DNA from 4 places in the Pseudohaliea sp. genome. Region 3 is predicted to be linked to each of the others. Evidence: predicted binding sites of a transcription regulator. Region 3 holds the regulator's gene; each other region holds the start of a gene.
The links. The regulator sigma-54, encoded in region 3, starts transcription at its own class of promoters, with help from an activator protein. The targets are predictions, from matches to a motif close to TGGCACANNNNTTGCNNT.
Positions count from the first base shown of each region.

Region 1 (3,203 bases), on a different contig from region 3:
CTGCCGCTTCCACGTTTTACCCGTACAAACCCACGCGGCCTTCGCCGCACTGGCTTCGACAGGCGACAGAAGCCGCAGAAAATTTCTTTTCCGGTAACCATCAACGGCCGCCTGATCCGCGAAGACCGCCGCCGCGGGGAGCGGCGGCGGCAGCAACGTTGACCTACGGAGACCGTTGACCTACCGAGAAGGAAAACCGAAAAGAAAAAACGACCGCCCTGAAATAGAAGCGGTCGCTCTCAGAGTGGCCCTGGCCCGGCTCAGCTACGGCGACGGCGCGCCAGTGCCAGCAGCCCGAGCCCAAGCAGCGCCAGCGTCCCGGGGGCCGGTACGGCGCGAATACCGACTGAGGTCGTGAAGACATTACTCTGGCCCTCACCGGTCAGCAGACCGATGCAGGTCGGCTCACCCGGCTCGATGGTGACTTCCGCTTCCGCACAGGCGTCCGTGCCGAGTTCACCGAGACCCTCGATCTTGACGGACGCGATGTAATCGTTGCCGCCCACAGAAATTAGCCGCTCGATGAGGCCGGTGGAGCGGTTGAAGGCTTCATCCTTGACGTTGACCACGAAAACGTCATCACAATTCGTGCTGCTGCCAGCGACACAGCTATTATTGTTGCTGGTCTCCTCGAAGTTGATGGACAGCGAAATCGTGTCCTCCAGCGCGCTGTCGGGCGGCGCCACGGGGGAGCCGGCCGCGAGCCGGGGGACAATAAAGATCTGGGTCACGAGGGAAGCCGTGTCCAAGGTGACGCCGTTACCTGGCAAGACGTTGTTCTGGTGGAACACATTGCCGGTCGTCACGAGCGGGCCACCGGTCTGAAGCTGCCCTACGAAATTCGTACCCGAGCCATCGCCCAGCTCGACACCGATGCTGCTTCTCGGGGCGCCGTCCGTGGGGCCCCAGGAAATGGTCTGCCAATCATCGTCGGCGTCAAAAGGCTGGGAGGTGTCATCCGGGTCGACGAGGCCAGAGGTGAGATCCTCCCCCACGATACTACTGCTGGAAGATGCGCCTTCGCCAGCGAAGGTCGTGAAGCCGGCCTCCACCCGGAAATCCCAGAAGGGAAAAATGGGACTGGCAAGGGCCTGCCCGCTCCCGAACAACATCGCACCCAGCCCAAGCCAGGCTGCCCGCTTTACCAAAGGCTGTGTCGTCTTCATTTTCGCCACCATTTCGCAATCTTTCATCATCTTGATCACCCTCCAGCCGCCTGTTGCACGGCTCTGGGACTCACTATTTTACTGTGATGCATCAGCTGCAAAAAACGCGCCAAAAGGAAAAAACCCCATGGAAATCGCGGAAACGGAGTATGACTCGAGGCGCTCGTGGGGCATTCGCCGACCCTGATTGTAAAAAATCCGGACACGATACCAGCGGGGGCTTTCCCCGAATCCGCCGCTCCAGTGTCGACAAACTTTACAGCAGCGATCTGCAAGCCCCACAACTTATTGAAAATAGATGGATTTATTGCTGGCTTGCAAATTGCATGCAACTCCCATAGTGAATCACACAGATTCCGTGGAAAGGTAAAGCTGCGTCTCTGGACAGTTTGAGCACTGGGTCACACTTTACCGCGCAGGTTGTGGGCAGCGCCTGGACGGCGCGATAATCTTCACGCGTGATATGCCGGCGGGCTCTTACGGGCTCAGGAAGCAAGCAATGGACGACAGGTCGGACAAACGAGATTTGGGGATTCGGCTCGACGCCGGGCGGCGGCGTCTGATCAAGGCCTCCGCAATCGCGCCGCTCGTCGCCACGGCCGCGCCGCGCAGTGCCATGGCGTTCAGCAGTGCCCTGGGGCTGGAGCAGTGCACCTTGAGCGGGGTCTCCAACAAGAAAGATCCGGATAACGGCAATAGCATCAAGGGTGACAACGCGGTCCGCGAGGCCGTGAACTACTATAAACGCGCCGTCGGCGGCTCGCCCCAGAACCTCTATGACATCGGCGGCATCCTGTACGATCATGACGGCAACGCATATACCGCTTTCGATTCCGATGCCAGCAATTATGTCGATCTGGCCAATGATTACGAAGCACCCGAAACGCGCGAGGTGCTCGTTCTCTACGACATCCAGAACGGCGCAGCAGTCCGCGTGGGCATGTGGCCGCAAATCCCGGAAGACGACTTCGATGTGTATGCCGCAACGCCCCTGGAGGCCTCCTGCCTGATGTCCATCGGTGGATCGGGCACGAACTATTCAGGAGGCTGACGGCGAGGCACCGGTCGCAGCAGGCGTGTTTTGGCGGTGCGCCAGTTCCGAGGTGTTGCGGTTCGAGCACTTTGACTCGTTTTCGGCGGTGTACGACCGGCGAACGGGGCAGACCCATGTACTTGACGCTTTCCCCGCGCACGTGGCCGCGCTCGTGGCGTCAGGCAGCGGCACAAGCCTGACGGACCTCGTCGAGGCAGTCATGGCGTCGCTCGGGGAGAGCGGTGACCACTGGAAGGGCCGTACAGAGCAGGTTCTGAGACAACTGGCCGATCTCGGGATCCTCGAAACCCGGCCATGAAGGAACCGGCGCCCCCGAGCAGTGGCGAACTGAGGCAGCTCGCCCGCAGCGGCGACCTGGTCTTCCGCACTGGGCCGTTTCTCGTCCGCCTGCAAAGCCGCCTCGATTCCTTCCTGGACACCTGGCAACGGGCCTACGGCAGTCTCGAACCGCTCCCGGCCGATACCGTGTGTCATTATCGTATAGCCGTGACCCGCGGCCGCGGCGTCGCGGGGCTGCTGCGGCGGCAGGCGCTCTTCCGGGCCGACGGGATGACCCCCTTCGACCCCTACCCCTTCAGCCACGCGTTCCCCATGTACGAGTGGGGCCTCAACTGGTGCATCGCCATGTCGGCCCACAACTACCTGCTGCTTCACAGCGCGGTCGTGGAGAAGGCCGGTCGGGCGCTGCTTCTGCCGGCACGCCCCGGCTCGGGCAAGAGCACGCTTTGCGCAGCGCTCGTCGGGCGGGGCTGGCGCCTGCTCTCGGACGAGTTCGGCATCCTCCGCCACGAGGATGGCCTGCTGCTTCCCCTACCCCGGGCCGCGCCGCTGAAGAACGAATCCATCGACCTGCTGGCGCGGGTGGCGCCAGCGCTCACCTTCGGGCCCCGCTACGACAGAACACGCAAGGGCGATGTTGTGCACCTGTTCCCGCCGGCGGACAGCCTCCGCCGACAAGAAGAGCCGGCCCGCCCCCGGTGGAT
Region 1 is NZ_JBTOLW010000012.1:15,225-18,427, forward strand. It holds gene ACX93N_RS07815 (hypothetical protein) at 1-162, shown strand, start outside; gene ACX93N_RS07820 (THxN family PEP-CTERM protein) at 261-1,196, opposite strand; gene ACX93N_RS07825 (hypothetical protein) at 1,666-2,217, shown strand; gene ACX93N_RS07830 (HPr-rel-A system PqqD family peptide chaperone) at 2,306-2,518, shown strand; gene ACX93N_RS07835 (HprK-related kinase A) at 2,515-3,203, shown strand, end outside.
Region 1: the regulator sigma-54 is predicted to act here: its motif matches at 1,261-1,278, upstream of ACX93N_RS07820 (THxN family PEP-CTERM protein).

Region 2 (3,203 bases), on a different contig from region 3:
CGACACACGCGATAACAAGACCCAAAACGGCGACAAGCTTGCCCATGGTCACCTCCGGCGGCTGGCGTGTATTCATTATGTGCCTTTTTGCTGTGGTAGCGCCAAGGTGCTGTTTACGGCCTTCTCCGGACATGTGCCAGGGGCGGGCGGGAAAGGGACACCGCTCCTTTCCGGGGCGAGCGCGGGATACGTCGCTCAGTCGCTCCCCGTTACACGCTTTGTGAGAGACGTATCCCGCGCTTGCCCCTTCCGCCTCGCGTACTTCCGACGCGGTGGGTTTGCCAGGCGGTAGGGGCGGCTGCTGGCTAAGGCCCCCACAAAGCGTGTATCGGGGAGCGACTGGGGGCCTTAGCCAGCAGCCGCCCCGGGATGCTTCGAGAAGCCAATGTCGCTGTGCGTCCCGGCTTTGCAAGGCTGCCGGTTCGCTTCATCAACGGTTTCGGAGCCTTGCGCGAAACCAAAAAAAAGGCCCGCAATTGCGGGCCGGAAATGTGAGCCGGGTAGAAGCTTACACGGAGTAGTAGAGGTCGAACTCCACCGGGTGGGTGGTCATGTTCAGGCGCTCGATGTCCTCGCGCTTGAGCTCCATGTAGCCGTCGATCATGTCGTCCGTGAAGACGCCGCCGGCGGTGAGGAAGGCGCGGTCCGCGTCGAGGGCGTCCAGGGCCATCTCGAGGCTGGAGGCCACCGTCGGGATCGCCTTGCCCTCCTCCGGGGGCAGGTCGTAGAGATCCTTGTCCGCGGCGTCGCCGGGGTGGATCTTGTTCTGGATGCCGTCGATTCCGGCCATGAGCATGGCGCTGAAGGCCAGGTAGGGGTTGGCCGTCGGGTCCGGGAAGCGGACCTCGATGCGCTTGCCCTTGGGGCTCGGCTCGTAGGGGATGCGGATCGAGGCGGAGCGGTTGCGCGCCGAGTAGGCGAGCATGACCGGCGCTTCGAAGCCCGGCACCAGGCGCTTGTAGGAATTCGTGGCGGCGTTGGTGAAGGCGTTGAGGGCGCGGGCGTGCTTGATGATGCCGCCGATGTAGTAGAGCGCCGTTTCCGAGAGGCCCGCGTAGCCGTCGCCGGCGAAGACATTCTCGCCATCCTTGCTGATCGACTGGTGGACGTGCATGCCGGAGCCGTTGTCACCGACCAGCGGCTTGGGCATGAAGGTGGCCGTCTTGCCGTAGGCGTGGGCGACATTGAGTACGCAGTACTTGAGGATCTGTACCTCGTCCGCCTTGCGCACCAGCGTGTTGAACTTGACGCCGATCTCGCACTGGCCGGCGGTGCCCACTTCGTGGTGGTGTACCTCGACGGGGAGGCCCATCTGCTCCATGGCGTCGCACATGGCGGCGCGGATGTCGTGCAGGGAGTCGACCGGGGGAACGGGGAAATAGCCGCCCTTCACGCGCGGACGGTGGCCGATGTTGCCCTCCTCGAACTTGTGGCTCGAAACCCAGGCCGCTTCCTCGGAGTGGATCGTGTAGCCGGCGCCCGACATGTCCGAGTGCCACTTGATGTCGTCGAAGACGAAGAACTCCGGCTCCGGGCCGAAGAAGGCGGTGTCGCCGATGCCCGTGGACTTGAGGTACTCCTCGGCGCGGTGGGCGACGGAACGCGGGTCGCGCTCGTAGCCCTGCATGGTGGAGGGCTCGACGATGTCACAGCGGAGGTTGACCGTGGGATCGTCGGTGAAGGGGTCGGCGACGGAACTGGAGTCGTCTGGCATGAGGATCATGTCCGACTCGTTGATGCCCTTCCAGCCCGCGATGGAGGAGCCGTCGAACATCTTGCCCTCTTCGAAGAAATCCTCGTCCACTTCCGTGGCCGGGATGGTGACGTGCTGCTCCTTGCCCTTGCTGTCCGTGAAGCGCAGGTCGACCCACTTCGCTTCGCTTTCCTTGATCAGTTCCAGGGTCTTCTCTGACATGGTCAGTCCTCCGTTGGGAATGTCATCGGGTCCTCGGACCCGTTTCTTGCGAGCTGTCGGCGCCACGCACCGCAAAGGGCGCACCGCGTCAGTTCTGGTGCCTCGCGGAATTGCAAGTCCTGTGCCAGCCGGGCCCGGCTACAGGCCATTGAATCAAATAGGCTTTTTTTCCACCCGGCGGCAATCGGGGAAGCCTGCGCCCTTTGTTGGTGCAAGAGGGCACCTAGATAGTGCATTGCTCCCGGAGTGCCTGCAAGCAGGCTGGTGGCCGGCGCCGCGTCAGGTATAATCCTGCGCCTTTTTCGCCGCATCGCGGCCTGCGGAGAATCCCGTGATCGAGTCCCTGCGCAACATCGCCATCATCGCCCACGTCGACCATGGCAAGACCACGCTCGTCGACTGCCTGCTGCAGCAATCGGGTACCCTCGACCGGCGCAGCGCCGGCGCGGAGCGGATCATGGATTCCAACGACCAGGAGCGCGAGCGCGGGATCACGATCCTCGCCAAGAACACGGCGATCCGCTACGGCGATTACCGCATCAACATCGTGGATACGCCCGGGCACGCCGATTTCGGCGGCGAGGTGGAGCGCGTGCTGTCCATGGTGGACTCGGTGCTGCTGCTGGTGGACGCGGTGGACGGACCCATGCCGCAGACCCGTTTCGTCACCGCGAAGGCCTTCGCCCGCGGCCTTCGCCCCATCGTCGTGGTGAACAAGGTCGACCGCCCCGGCGCGCGCCCCGACTGGGTGGTGGACCAGGTCTTCGATCTGTTCGACAACCTCGGCGCGACGGAAGAACAGCTCGATTTCCCGATTGTGTTCGCCTCGGCCATCCAGGGCATCGCCGGCCTCGACCACGAGGCCATGGCCGGCGACATGACGCCGCTCTTCGATGCCATCATCCGCGAGGTGCCGGCGCCGAAGGTGGACGAGCGCGGCCCGCTGCAGCTGCAGGTGAGCGCGCTGGACTACAACAGCTACGTCGGGGTCATCGGCGTCGGCCGCATCACCCGCGGCCGGCTTGCGCCGAACGCGCAGGTCGCCGTGGTCGACAGCGAGGGCGGCCAGCGCAACGGGCGCGTGCTGCAGGTCATGGGTTACCTGGGTCTCGAGCGCGTCGAGGTGGCCGAGGCCAGCGCCGGCGACATCGTCTGCGTGACGGGTATCGACGGCCTCAACATCTCCGATACGCTCTGCGATCCGGCAGCTGTCGAGGCCCTGCCGCCGCTGACGGTGGACGAGCCCACGGTGAGCATGACTTTCCAGGTCAACGACTCGCCCTTCGCC
Region 2 is NZ_JBTOLW010000014.1:24,608-27,810, reverse strand. It holds gene ACX93N_RS08685 (DUF4124 domain-containing protein) at 1-76, opposite strand, end outside; gene glnA (glutamate--ammonia ligase) at 509-1,915, opposite strand; gene typA (translational GTPase TypA) at 2,247-3,203, shown strand, end outside.
Region 2: the regulator sigma-54 is predicted to act here: its motif matches at 2,025-2,042, upstream of glnA (glutamate--ammonia ligase).

Region 3 (3,203 bases):
GGTGCGCGGCGATCGCATCGACTACCTGATTCGCGAGCAGCTGGTCCGCGCCGATGCGGCCGACAGCGGCGGCGAGCGGGTACAGGTGGTGATCCCGCCGCGCCTGGCCAACGAGGCGGAGAACCCGGCAGAGGCCGATGACAGCGACGCTGCGGGGACCGCGCCGGCAACGCCTTCCGGGGCGGCGCCCGACGCAGCGGCTGAAACGGCGGCCGACCCCGCCGATGCAGGAGCGACGCCCGATGGCGGAACTGAAGGCGAGTAAGCTGGCCAAGGCCTACGGCGGGCGCCCGGTGGTGCGGGACGTCTCCCTCGCCGTGGAGAGCGCCCAGGTCGTCGGCCTGCTGGGCCCGAACGGGGCCGGCAAGACGACCTGCTTCTACATGATCGTCGGCATCATCCGCGCCGATGCGGGGCAGATCACCATCGATGGCGAGGACATCATCGGTCTGCCCATGCACGAGCGGGCGCGCCGGGGCATCGGCTACCTGCCCCAGGAGGCCTCCGTGTTCCGCAAGCTGTCCGTCGGCGACAACCTGATGGCCATCCTGGAGACGCGGCGGGACCTCACCCGCGCCCAGCGCCGGGAGCGCCGGGACGAACTGCTCGAGGAGTTCCACGTCGCGCACCTGCGGGGCAGCCTCGGCCAGGCCCTGTCCGGCGGCGAGCGCCGCCGGGTGGAGATCGCCCGGGCGCTGGCCACGGAACCGGCCTTCATTCTCCTCGACGAGCCTTTCGCCGGTGTCGACCCGATCTCCGTATCGGACATCAAGGAGATCATCCGCCACCTGCAGCACCGCGGCATCGGTGTCCTTATCACGGACCACAACGTGCGCGAGACCCTCGACATCTGCGAGACAGCCTACATCGTCGGTGAGGGTCGCATCATCGCCGCCGGCTCCCCCCAGGCCGTGCTCGACAACCCGGAAGTCCGCAAGGTCTATCTCGGCGATACCTTCCGCCTCTGAAGGCACCGGCAGAGAGCGCTCGCGGCACCGCCAGGGGCGGGCCTCGAGGGTCTTCGCCACGATTCTTGACGGGCGTCAATGGCCCGGGCACCAATCTCTGCAATTTCCGCGCCAGTCCGTTGCCTCCGCCGGCGGGCCGGCGCTACACTGCACTCGAACAGGGCAAAGGAACGCCTCCCCCTCGCGATCATGAAGCAAGCACTGCAACTCAAGCTGGGCCAGCAGCTGACCATGACGCCGCAGCTGCAGCAGGCAATCAAGCTGCTGCAGCTGTCGACGCTGGACCTGCAGCTCGAGATTCAGCAGGTGCTGCAGAGCAACCCGATGCTCGAGCTCGACGAGGGCGACGACGACGCGCCCCTGGAGAGCCCCGAGCCCGGCGAGAACCTCACAGCCAGCAACGGCGAGGGCCCCCTGGAGAGCCTCGAGCGCACCGCGGCGGGGGATGGCGAGAGCGGCGACTACGAGCCGACCATGCCCGAGGACCTGCCCGTGGACACGCAGTGGGAAGACCTCGTGCCCTCTTCCGCGCCCTCCGCGCCGGGCCCGGCGGCCGAGGGCGCCGACTACGACATGGACAGCCGCAATGCCAGCGTCCAGAGCCTTCACGACCACCTGCTCTGGCAGCTCAATCTCACCCGCCTGTCGGACCTCGACCGCGCGATCGCCCTGGCCATCATCGATGCCACCGACGACAACGGCCGCCTCACCAGCACCGTGGACGAGCTGCACATGCTCTGCGCGGCGGACTTCGAGGGCGAGATCGAGCGCGAGGAAGTGCTGGCCGTGCTCCACGCCCTGCAGCAGTTCGAGCCCACCGGCGTCTTTGCCGCGGACCTGCAGGAATGCCTGCTCCTGCAGCTCAGGCAGCTACCGCCGGGAACCCCCTGGCTGGAGCAGGCGCGCACCCTGGTCAGCCGCCACCTGGCACAGCTCGGCAACGGCGACTACGCGCAGATCCTGCGCCGCATGCGCCTCGACGAGGACGCGCTGCGCGGCGTCCTGCAGCTGCTTCAGACCCTCGACCCGTTCCCCGGCAAGCGTATCGGTGCCGACGACACCGAGTACGTCGTACCGGACGTGTTCGTGCGCAAACGCGAGGGCCGCTGGGTGGTCGAGCTCAACCCGGACATCGCGCCGCGGCTGCGCATCAACGACACCTATGCCGGGCTGATCCGGCGCGCCGACAACAGCGCCGAGAACACCTACCTGCGCGATAACCTGCAGGAGGCCCGCTGGTTCCTGAAGAGCCTGCAGAGCCGCAACGAGACCCTGCTCAAGGTGGCCTCGGAAGTCGTCTCCCACCAGCGCAACTTCCTCGAGTACGGCGAAGAGGCGATGAAGCCGCTGGTGCTCCATGACATTGCCGAGGCCGTGTCGATGCACGAATCGACCATCTCCCGGGTCACCACGCGCAAGTACATGCATACCCCCCGGGGCATTTTCGAGCTGAAGTACTTTTTTTCCAGCCACGTCGCCACGACCGCGGGCGGCGCCTGTTCCTCAACGGCGATCCGCGCGCTCATCCGCAAGCTCATCGCGGCGGAGAACCCGCGCAAACCGCTCAGCGACAGCCGGCTCGCGCAGCTGCTGGAAGAACAGGGCATCAAGGTGGCCAGGCGGACGATCGCGAAGTACCGGGACAGCCTTTACATCCCGCCGTCCAGCGAGCGCAAGCGCCTGGTCTGAGAACTGAGCGCCCGGCCACGACCCGGGCATACCTGCGTTGCAACGCACAAGGAGTCCAGTATGCAACTCAACATCAGCGGCCATCACGTCGACGTTACCGACCCGCTCCGCGACTATGTGGAAAGCAAGTTCGAGCGGCTCCAGCGCCACCACAGCCACATTACCAACATGGAAGTCACTCTCATCGTCGAAAAGCAGGTACAGAAGGCCGAGGCCAACGTGCACATCTCCGGTGCGGACATCTTTGCCGCCGCGGAATCGGACGACATGTACGCCGCCATCGACGCGCTCGCCGACAAGCTCGACCGGCAGCTCATCAAGCACAAGGAAAAGGCGCGGCCGCACTAGGACAGGCGCATGCGAGAACTTGAGGAACTGCTGTCACCGGCGCGTACCCGGCGGGACGTGCCGGGGGCCAGCAAGAAAGCCATCTTTGAAGAGGTCGCCGCGCTTGTCGCGGCGGACCACCCGGACCTCGACCCCGGTGATTTCATCGGCAAGCTGCTTGCCCGGGAGAAGCTCGGCAGTACCGGCCTGGGTGGCGGC
Region 3 is NZ_JBTOLW010000037.1:10,259-13,461, forward strand. It holds gene lptA (lipopolysaccharide transport periplasmic protein LptA) at 1-265, shown strand, start outside; gene lptB (LPS export ABC transporter ATP-binding protein) at 243-968, shown strand; gene ACX93N_RS14665 (RNA polymerase factor sigma-54) at 1,158-2,657, shown strand; gene hpf (ribosome hibernation-promoting factor, HPF/YfiA family) at 2,718-3,005, shown strand; gene ptsN (PTS IIA-like nitrogen regulatory protein PtsN) at 3,015-3,203, shown strand, end outside.

Region 4 (3,203 bases), on a different contig from region 3:
GCAATGTCGATAGCTTTCGCCTGGAGCATGGCAACGTGGAAGAGGCGGTGGATAGCATAGAAGCATTGCTGGAGGACGACCTCCGGTGAGCCCGCTCCTGCAGGTCCTTGCAGACCCGAAGCGGGCGGAAGCGCTGGAGCCCAGGGCCTGGGATGCCCTGATCGGTGACGCCCGGCGCACGCGGTTGCTGGGGAGGCTCTCCTTCCTCCTGGAAGACGCAGGCGTCAAGAACATACCGGCGGCGGCCGCAGAGTCCATGGCCGGCACACGCGCCTACCTCGACCACCTGCACGTCACCGCCCGTCGCGAACTCGCCAGCCTCGAGCGCCTGCCCGGGGCCATCGGGGCCCCCGTGGTGCTGCTCAAGGGCGCCGCCTACCTCGCGGCGGGGCTGCCGGTCGCCCGCGGCCGGGGCCTCAACGATATCGACATCCTGGTGCCGGAAGCCGCCCTGCCGGCCTGCGAAGGCTGGTTGAAGGCAGCGGGGTGGCACTTCGACGGCCAGCTTAGCGCCTACGACGAGCACTACTACCGGACGTGGGCCCATGAGCTACCCCCGATGCGCCACCCGGAAAGCCACTTCGAACTCGATGTGCACCACGCCCTGGTGCAGCGCACCAACCGGCTCGCCTTCGACCCGGCCCCGCTCTTCGACGCAGCCGTCCCGATCCCCGGCACGCCCTTCCACCGGCTCTGCGACGAAGACATGATCCTCCACGTGGTGGCGCACCTGCTGGTGAGCGATGAGCCGCGGGGAGGGCTGCGGGATCTTGATGACCTTTACCGGATGCTCACTATTTTCGACGCCGAGGAGCGGTTACGCGAACGCGCTACAGCCCTTGGTCTAGTCCTGCAGCTCAAACACTCGATATCGGTACTCGTATCGCTCTTCGGCGGCACTCTCGACGCCCGTGACATAGTGCCAGGAATGCGTCAAACCAGCCCCAGCCTAGTGCCTACCTTGCTGGCCTGGAGCGCGGTGCCCGGCGGAAGGCCACACCACCTCCAGCGATTAGCTGAGAGGTTACTTTTTCTTCGTGCCCACTGGCTGCGAATGCCTTTCGACACCCTCATTTGCCACTCTGCCAGAAAGCTCACCGCTCAATACTGATTGCACCAGGTTAGGAGCGGGATCGCCAAAGTTCAGGTCGGAGCAAAGAAGCCCCTCAACTACATGACTAAGAGCTTAGAACATAGAGCGGCATAGCAATCGACGAGTGGCCTGTCAGTATTTCTTACAGTAAGCAATGTAGCAGTGTCGCCTTGAAATTATAACTTGTTGTTTTTTATTTATTTTTTTAGTAAAGGCACGGCTCTGGCATATCACTTGATGAAGCGACGCTCAGAAGCGTTGAATAAGGTGTAGCCTGCACATCTCAAGGAGACGTAGTCATGTTATCAATGAAAAAAGCCCTTGCATCGGCGGGCTTGGTCAGCAGCATGGTGTTTGCGGCTGGGGCAAATGCCGCAATCATTCCGTTTTGGTTGGCGCCTGGGGGCGACGGTTCCGTGCTCGGTGTAGAATACGAGCGTCTTACTGTAACGGGCGGCGTTACTGTAGATGTGACGGGGTTCACCTCGCCAACGACCTATACGTTTGAGCAATCCGCTATTTTCGACGTTACCGGCGCAGCTGATCCTTTCGGTTCTCTTTGCTTCCCGCTTAACCTGGGTGGTGAATGCCAATTTGAGGCAAGGTTGAGTAACGCTGTGGGGGAGGCAGACCTGCTCGATGGTTCTGCTACCTTTACCGGAGGCACCATTTCACTTGTCGACACTTGGAATAGCGATTTCGAGATAGCCAGTTTCGATATCGACGACGGAGGCGTTGGTATTGACAACACGGGCGTCCCGCTTCCGACTGGCAACAATGAATCGAGTATCATTGCGCTCCCAACGTTCTTCGCAAATGACTACTTCTTTTTTGACTCTGGCGCCACGGACGACTTCGGCGACGAAGACTTTGGATTTGGTCCCGGCCTCCGTCCTACGACGCTGAATATCAATCTGACGCTGTCTGATCTGCAAACCACGCCTGGCCAGGCAGAGCTTGAAGACGGCGCGCAGCTTGAGCAGATTACCTTCGTAGCGGATGGCTCGGCGAGATTCGAAGAGGTGCCTGCTCCCGCGACTTTGGCTCTCTTTGCACTTGGGCTTCTTGGCGTAGCCGGAACTGTAAGGCGGAAGTTTAATAGCTAAAGCCTGGGGCCGTTGCGCCATCATCTCAGAAGCACTCCGTTAAGTAAGGCCCCCTTTTTCAGGGGGCCTTTTTTGTTCCTCAACAAGGTTATGGAAAATTCGGCAGCGGCAGCAGGTCTTCCAGCTTTAGTCATCTGTCATTAGACTTTGACGTTTACAGCTTCGACCGCCTGGGGCGCAGCCAGCTTGAAATCAGTCATCAAGACTCTCGCACGCTGGACCGCTAGTCTGTTTGTCTTTCCCTTGGTAGCGCTTGACTACGCATGCCCCCCATACGGCGGGGATGGACGCTTCACCGCGTTCATGCAACTTTTCAGTCAGGTACCAGGCAAGGCAGGCAGCTACTTACGTATTGCACTTTGCCGTTTTACCCTTGTCGGTTGTGACAAAGACTGTTTCATCGGCTTCGCCACCCTCTTCTCCCAGCGCGACACCGTCATCGGCCGCGGCGTCTACATCGGCCCCCAGTGCAACATCGGCGCCTGCCGCATCGGCGACGACACGCTGATCGCGAGCGGGGTGCACATCATGAGTGGGACCGGCCAGCACCGCTTCGATGACCTCGCCATCCCGATCCGGGACCAGGGCGGGGAGTTCGTGCCCGTCAACATCGGGCGGGACTGCTGGATCGGCAACGGCGCGCTGATCATGGCGGATATCGGTGATCACTGCGTGATCGGGGCGGGCTCCGTGGTGACCCGGCCCATCCCGGACTATGCCATCGCCGTCGGCAACCCGGCCCGGGTGGTACGCTCCCGGCTCGATGAAGCCAGCGGTGAACAGGCGCCGCAGCCGTGACAGCGGGGGCCTGATGCCGCGCGCGAAGCCGGTGCCCACGGACGGTTACCAGGTTGAGTGCCTTGCGGAGCGGGCTGCCACCACCCTCGAGGCAGACTGGCGCCGCCTCGAGGCGGAGATCGCTCCCCCTCCCTTTCTGCGCTGGGACTGGTTCAGCACCTGGCTCGCGCAGCAGGGCGGGCGGGCACTGGTGGTCAGGGTGCACC
Region 4 is NZ_JBTOLW010000012.1:18,571-21,773, forward strand. It holds gene ACX93N_RS07835 (HprK-related kinase A) at 1-89, shown strand, start outside; gene ACX93N_RS07840 (nucleotidyltransferase family protein) at 86-1,111, shown strand; gene ACX93N_RS07845 (PEP-CTERM sorting domain-containing protein) at 1,393-2,199, shown strand; gene ACX93N_RS07850 (acyltransferase) at 2,503-2,997, shown strand; gene ACX93N_RS07855 (GNAT family N-acetyltransferase) at 3,011-3,203, shown strand, end outside.
Region 4: the regulator sigma-54 is predicted to act here: its motif matches at 1,317-1,334, upstream of ACX93N_RS07845 (PEP-CTERM sorting domain-containing protein).